Regions from separate parts of the Longimonas sp. genome, predicted to be linked through region 2. Evidence: riboswitches for the same ligand, from Rfam matches in the RefSeq annotation. Region 2 holds a riboswitch; the other holds the start of a gene.
The links. A riboswitch is a leader RNA that binds a small molecule or an ion and turns the genes downstream of it on or off. The one in region 2 is predicted to bind thiamine pyrophosphate.
Positions count from the first base shown of each region.

Region 1: linked by a shared signal. The riboswitch ahead of tenA (thiaminase II) and the one ahead of R6U20_RS05055 (3-oxoacyl-ACP reductase) in region 2 are both predicted to bind thiamine pyrophosphate.

Region 1 covers NZ_JAWOAR010000159.1:55-4,756, forward strand. The annotation lists TPP riboswitch at 835-948, shown strand; gene tenA (thiaminase II) at 1,025-1,756, shown strand; gene R6U20_RS05920 (acetolactate decarboxylase) at 1,814-2,572, opposite strand; gene R6U20_RS05925 (M1 family metallopeptidase) at 2,769-4,702, shown strand, end outside.
Region 2 covers NZ_JAWOAR010000134.1:51-2,630, forward strand. The annotation lists gene R6U20_RS05050 (MFS transporter) at 1-1,306, shown strand, start outside; TPP riboswitch at 1,417-1,524, shown strand; gene R6U20_RS05055 (3-oxoacyl-ACP reductase) at 1,583-2,359, shown strand.

The DNA.
Region 1 (4,702 bases), on a different contig from region 2:
CTCCGCCGAAGGCCGGTACCACACGTGCAGGGTGGGCGTTGAGATCCTTCCGCCGGGGGCGTCAGGATGACGTTGAGGTATGAGGTAAAGGAGCAGTCCCCCAACCGGCTCCCCTGGAGAGGAAAGCGGTCGCGCCAGCGACTGAGGGGGGCGTAAACCGCGGGGGATGAGAGCAGCCTCCAGATATGGGTTTCCTGGTTCGACATGATGCTGGAATCGCCTACCTCATCTTACCTCCCCAAGCACTTGTTTTTTTGCAGGCCCAACCCCCTCACCTCTGGCTCCCCCAGGGCAGAGGAGGACTTGATCCACGTTGCTAAACACGTACCCTTTCGGGAGAGGAAGGAACCATAGGACGCTTTCATGAAGTCCCCCTCAGAGGAGGGGGATTTAGGGGGAGGGATTCCGTGTTCTCAAATGACCTAAACATTGACGTATGAGACAGCACTACTGCTCTGTCACAGGTCAATCTTTGGGTTGTAAGGTCCCCGTTCGCATGCTGTCATCTTGAGCGTCGAGGAGATGGTTCGGCGTGCTCCGGGCTGGGCCCGTCGCGTGCTCACCATGACAGGTTTTGGGGGGACACAGAGTTTGGCACAGTCTCCGCACCCTAACATTCAGGTGTGACACGACACTACGCTTGTGCGCCGTGGTCGTGCGCTGTGCACGGGGCGCGCTGAGATCCTTCCGCCGCTGCGCTCTGTCAGGATGACGGAGAAGGGCTGTATCGTACATCCGTGGTGCTCAACATGCAATCGTCCTGGCAGAGGGCACCGCCTTGCATCTGATCAGCAGCATGCCTACGTTGGGAAATGAGCGAAGCTGGGAGTGCCCGGTTGTGGCAGGGGGTGGTGTTTGTTACACCACGCTGCACAGACGGCTGGGCTGAGATGATCCCTTGAACTTGATCCGGTTCGTACCGGCGGAAGGAAGCTTCTTAGCACCCTGGGCGCCATGCATGGGCGCTGCACATCTCTGGCTTCGCTTGCCGCTATCCCTTTGCATCCACCCGCAAGCAAGCCCTATGTCTACGACCACCCGCCCGTCATTCGCTGACGTTTCTGTAGAACGCGCCTACCCGGTGCCGCCATTTGCGCAGTCCTGCGTAGACGCCGCCCGCGAAAGCTGGGGCGCATCGTTCGACCACCCGTTTGTGCACGCCCTGGCCGAGGGCACGCTGGAGGCGGAGCGCTTTCGTTTCTACCAGATGCAAGATGCCCGCTACCTCGAAGCCTTTTCGGATGCAGCCGCGCTCATCTCGACCCGCTGCCCCGATCCCGATGATAAGCTTTGGTTCATCGATGCCGCCCGCATGGCGCTTGTGGTTGAGGGCGAACTGCATGCCGGATACGGGGCGCAGCTTGGTTACGGTGCCGACGACATTGCCGCGCTTACGCTGACGCCCAACAACCGTGCGTACCAGGACCACATGATTAGCACCGCACAGCGCGGATCGCTCGTGGAGGCGGTGGCGGCGCTCACGCCGTGTCCGTGGCTCTACATCGAACTGGGGCAGCGTATGGAAGCCGAACTGGGCGCCATCCCCGAGGATCACCCGTACGCCGACTGGCTCGCGATGTACCGTGACCCGGAGTTCAACGACTACATGGCGAATCTGCTGGAGCGGTTGCAGCGCTTCGCCGATGCCGCCGATGAGGCTGCCCGTGAGCGTGCCAAGACCGCCTTTCACGCCAGCATCCGCTACGAGTGGATGTTCTGGCAGCAGGCCTGGACGCAGCAGGAGTGGCCGGTGTAGGGGGCTGTAACGCTGGTTCGTTCTATACCGCAGGTAGGGACACGGCGCGCGGTGTCCCTACTTCGGCAGATAGAGCGTAGCTCCGGCAGGGAGCGTCAGATCGTCGAGGTGGCCGGAGGCCGTATTATCGGCATTCATGACATGCACATGCGTTCGCAGACCCGGATGCGTGTAGACGCCTTCGCCCTCCGCATGCAGCCAGAAGCCAATCAGGCGCACTGGCGCATCCGAGAACGCAAACATGCGCTTCGCCTCCTGATGAGCCGCGTGGTTGTGCATTGCACGGTCGTCGGTGCGCCAGATAACGTGATAGGTTGCCGTATCGATAGCGCCTTCGATGCGAAACGGGAAGGGCGTCTCCAGGTCAAGCCCGGCGGTTTCGGCTTCCGACTGCACGAAGGCCTCCAATTCGTCGAGGCCGCTAATGGACTCTGAAACAGGCACTTCGGTCCACTCAGACGCCGCGCCGTACACCAGGAAGATCGCCTGCGCATCCATTGCGGTAGACACGTTAGGAGCGCCATCGTCGAATCTGGCAATAGACGGTGTGCCGTCGTAGATCGTTACCTCGCCGCGCAGTCCTTCAATCGGACCCAGCGCGTAAAGATGATCGATGCCCGCCAGCGAGTCCAGCGCAATCTGGGCCGACAGGTCATTCTGCTGCATGATGGCGTGGCGGCTGCCCACGTGACGCACCCAGGGCTGCGCTTCTGATTTGGTATCCATCGTATCTGCTGCAGCCCGTTCGGTCTCGGGCAGATTGGGAGGAGCCGCGCAGAGCAGAGGCATCGTGAGCAGGGTGAGCAGCGTAAGCATGGCCATAGACGAGCAGGTGTGGAAAATGGTGCCGGTTGTAATTACAACATTGCAAAATCAAGGTTCGTGCGTGTGGACCAACGATCAGAGAGACGAAAAAGACTTCACGCTCAATTCGCCCAAACCGGGAGTCGAAAATACGCGCTCCCCATACATGTAATGACAAGCTAATCACTTACTCATGCCCCATTCGCTTATGTCTTCCTGGCTTCCGCTCTGCTTTAAACGGGTACAGGGGGATGCGACTGTAGCCGCCCTGCTCGTGGGCCTGCTCGCATTGCTTGTAACGCCCGTTTCATCGACGGCGCAGCGTCCCGATGCCGACAACCTCGACACGTTCGAGATACTCGACCTTCCCGATGCCGACGCCTACCGCACCGGCGATGGGCGTCCGGGACCGATGTACTGGCAGCAAGAGGCTGATTACGATATCGAGGTGGAGCTGCTGCCTGAGGAAAATCGCATTGAGGGCACGCAGACCATCACGTATACCAACAACGCGCCGTCGGACTTGAACTACCTGTGGCTGCAGATGGACCAGAACCTCTTTGCGCCAGGGAGTCGCGGGGAGGCGGTGGTGCCGCCCGATGCGCGCTTCAGCGGGTTCTTCGAAGAGGGGGGATACGACATATCGAACCTGCGTATCGAGCACAACGGCAACACATACACGCCCGAGTCGGTGACCGACGATACGCGTATGCGTGTCGCGCTCGATGAGCCGCTGGCAGCCGAGGGCGACTCGCTCACGCTGTCGATGGAGTTCAGCTTTGAACTGCCCGACTATGGCGCCGACCGCATGGGGATGTTCGAGGCAGAGGAAGGCACGGTCTACCAGCTTGCGCAGTGGTATCCACGCATGTACGTATACGACGACGTCAACGGCTGGAACGTGCTGCCGTATCTGGGGCAGGGCGAATACTACCTCGAATACGGTCAGTTTGACCTTGACATTACCGTGCCGCACGACTTCATCGTGACGGCCACCGGCGCGCTTCAGAATCCGGAAGAGGTGCTCACCGACACGCAGCAGGAGCGGCTGGCGGATGCGCAGCAGAGCCGCTCGCCCGTCACGATCATCGCAGACGACGAAGTGGGTGAGCCAGACACGCGTCCTGTTGACAGCGGCACACTCACCTGGGAGTATCAGGCCAACGACGTGCGCGATGTAGCGTGGGCAGCTTCACGCTCCTTCATCTGGGATGCTGCCGAAGCTGACGCGGGTACCCACACGGTGCTGGCGCAGTCGCTGTATCCTGCTGAAGGACTGGGCGGCGGTGAAAACAGTACGCCGGGCTGGGAAGAATCGACTGAGTATGTGCAGCACTCGGTTGAGTTCTACTCGGAGCGCTACACGCCGTATCCGTACGACCACGCCGTAAATGTCGGCGGCATTGTGGCCGGCATGGAGTATCCGCAGGTTATGTTTTGCTCGGTGGAGGCGCGCGGGCGCGGCCTCTTCGGCGTCACCGACCACGAGTTCGGGCACACCTGGTTTCCGATGCTGGTGGGCTCCGACGAGCGGCGCTGGGCCTGGATGGATGAGGGGCTCAACACCTTTATGAATCTGTACTCAACTGCCGACTTCTACGGGGAAGACCTTAGCCGTGTCATCCAGCAGAGCAGTCAGCAGGTGGCCCGGTTTGCGCAGTCGCCCTATGCCGACCAGCCCATTATGACGCAGTCTGACCACATCCGGCGCCAGGCGCTGGGGATGCTGGCGTACCGCAAGCCCGCTGTTGGACTGGCGCTGCTGCGTGAGCATGTGGTGGGGCCCGACCGCTTCGATGCGGCGTTTAAGACGTACATCGACCGGTGGGCGTACAAGCACCCGCAGCCGTCAGACTTCTTTCGCACCATCGAGAGCGTTGCGGGCGAAGAGCTCGACTGGTTCTGGCGTGGCTGGTTCTACGAAACCGACGGCGCCGACCCGGCCGTGACGGAGGTTGATGCCGATGCAGCTACCGCTACCATTGCGCAGGAAACCGACTTGCTGCTTCCTGTACCGGTAGAGCTAACCTTCGACGATGGCAGTACCCAGATGGTGCGTGTGCCTACCGAAGCATTTGCTACAGGCGATACGCATGCCATTTCGTGGGACGACGAACGCACCATCGACAATATCACCGTTGA
Region 2 (2,580 bases):
CGTTGAGGACCGCGCCGGGTACCTCGAACTGCTACGCACCAACGCCGACTACCGGCGGCTGTGGCTGGGCAGTAGCCTGTCGCTCCTGGGCGACTGGTTCAATCTGATTGCGCTCTACACCCTTGTCTCTACGCTCACGGGCTCGCCGCTCGCCATTGGCGTCATCTTCCTGGCGAAGATGCTGCCGTGGGCCCTGGCTGCGCCGGTGGCCGGACTCATCGTAGACCGCTACAATCGCCGCCGGCTCATGATCGGGGCCGATCTCATCCGGTCGGTTATTGTGCTCGGCTTTCTGTTGATTCAGGAGGCTGCGCATGTGCCGCTCATCTACGTGCTCATTGCGGCACAGGTCGTTGTGGGATCGGTCTACGTGCCGGCAAAAAGCGCCTCCATCCCCAACATCACCGCGCCGCGTGAGCTGCTCACGGCAAATGCGCTCTCTTCCGCGACCTGGTCCACTATGTTGGCGGTGGGCGCTGCCCTGGGGGGATTCGTAGTGGAGTTCGCGAGCATTGAGGCGGTGTTCATCCTTGACTGCCTGACCTACCTGTGGTCGGCCTGGTTTGTGTACCGCACGGTGATTCCCCAGCACACCGAAGATGCTAACGATCCGCTCCTGCGGACGGCGGCACGGAAGATCTGGGACGGTTGGGCTCACTTGCGATCGCACCCTCGGGTGGCCCGCATCGCTACGGCGAAAGGGACCTGGGCGCTGGCCGGGGGCGGACTCGTCTACATGCTTACGCTTATCGGCGAGCAGGTGTCGCCGGGGGCTATTGCGGCGGGCATCGGCGTGCTGTTTATGGCGCGGGGCATTGGCACCGGCATCGGGCCGATCATTGCGCGGGGCCTCTTCACGGACCGATCCAACTGGCCAATGGTGCTGGGCAGCGCCATTGCCGTAAGCGGCAGCGCCTACTTTGCGGTCGGCGTGGTGCCGTGGGCACCCGAGGGCCTCGCGATGTTTACGGTGATTGCGCTCGTGGTAATGGCCCATGCCTCCAGCGGCGGCAATTGGGTGCTGGCCACGGTACTGCTGCAGAAACGCACCGACGACGCCTACCGCGGGCGTGTCTTTGCCACCGAGTGGCTCCTGGTGATGCTGGCCGAAAGCCTCTCCATTGGCGCGGCAAGCGTAATCCTGGAGCTGGGCTGGCTCGACCTGGCGGGCACGGTGCGGGTCTTTGCTGCCGCACAAATAGCCTTCGGACTCCTCTGGCTGCTCGTTGTTGTCCCAAAAGAGCGGCAATCCGACGCTGAAGAGCAGCAGGCAGATAGGATGGCAACGGCCCACGAAGACACGTAGAATCGTTGCGGTTGCGTGCGCGCTGTGGTACGTTGGGTATTGTTTAGGGGATGCGTCTGGCATATCGTGCAACGGATGGATTGTCGCATCCCCCTACACCCACTTTTCGATAGCGAGGCTGGGGGTGCCCCCGCGCAGGAATGCGTTTGGGGCTGAGAGACACACCCTTCGAACCTGATCCGGGTCGTACCGGCGCAGGAAAGCTTCCCGCTGTTCCCCGTGCAAGTCTGCCGCAGGGGCACCGCTGGCTTCGCATTTCTTCCAGCAATACCCCGGATGCTTATGTCTGCCCTCCCTCTTTCTGACCAGGTCGTGCTCATTACCGGTGCCAGTCGCGGACTCGGTGCGGCCCTGGCCCGTGCCTTTGCACGCGAAGGCGCTCGCGTGGTCGTGAACTACTACCAGAGCAAAGACGCCGCCTACGAGGTGGCTGCCTCGATTGGCGAACGCGCGCTTCCGTACCAGGCCGACGTGCGCGATGGTGAGGCCGTGCACGCTATGGTTGATGCCGCCGCCGATCACTTTGGCGCACCCGTAACCACCGTCATCAGTAATGCGCTAATCGACTTTCAGTTTGATGCAGAAGCCCGCGCCACCGCCGGCACCGTATCGTGGAGCAACTACCAGACGCAGCTCGAAGGCAGTGTGCAAGCTGCACTGCACTTGGTGCAAGCATGCCGTCCGGCCATGAAAGACGCTGGATTCGGGCGCTTCGTGGCAATTGGCTCTAACCTTGTGCAGAACCCGGTCGTGCCATACCACGACTACACCACCAGCAAAGCCGCGCTGCTCGGCTTTGTGCGCAACATGGCGCAGGAGCTCGGGCCCGACGGCATCACCGTAAACATGGTGTCGGGCGGACTGCTCGACCGCACGGATGCCAGCGCCGCTACCTCCGATGCGGTGTTCGATCTGATTCGCGCCTCCACGCCGATGCGCTCGGTGACCACGCCTGAAGAGATGGCCGATGCCGTGCTCTTTTTCGCCTCGCCGTGGGCCCGTGCCATCACTGGGCAAAACCTGATTGTGGACGGCGGCCTCGTGATGCAGTAACTACGGCCTACGAGATATGCGGGAGTGATGCCCATTTGCCTATTTCGTCATGCTGAACGAAGCGAAGCATCTCAGAATGCGTTGTGCTATACATCTGATCGCTGTTGAACATACAGAAATGCTTGTTTATGCCCTCACACCGTCATCCCAGACGGAGCGGAGCGACGATCTGGGATGACGGTGTGAGGGCATAAACAAGCATTTCTGTATGTTCAACAGCG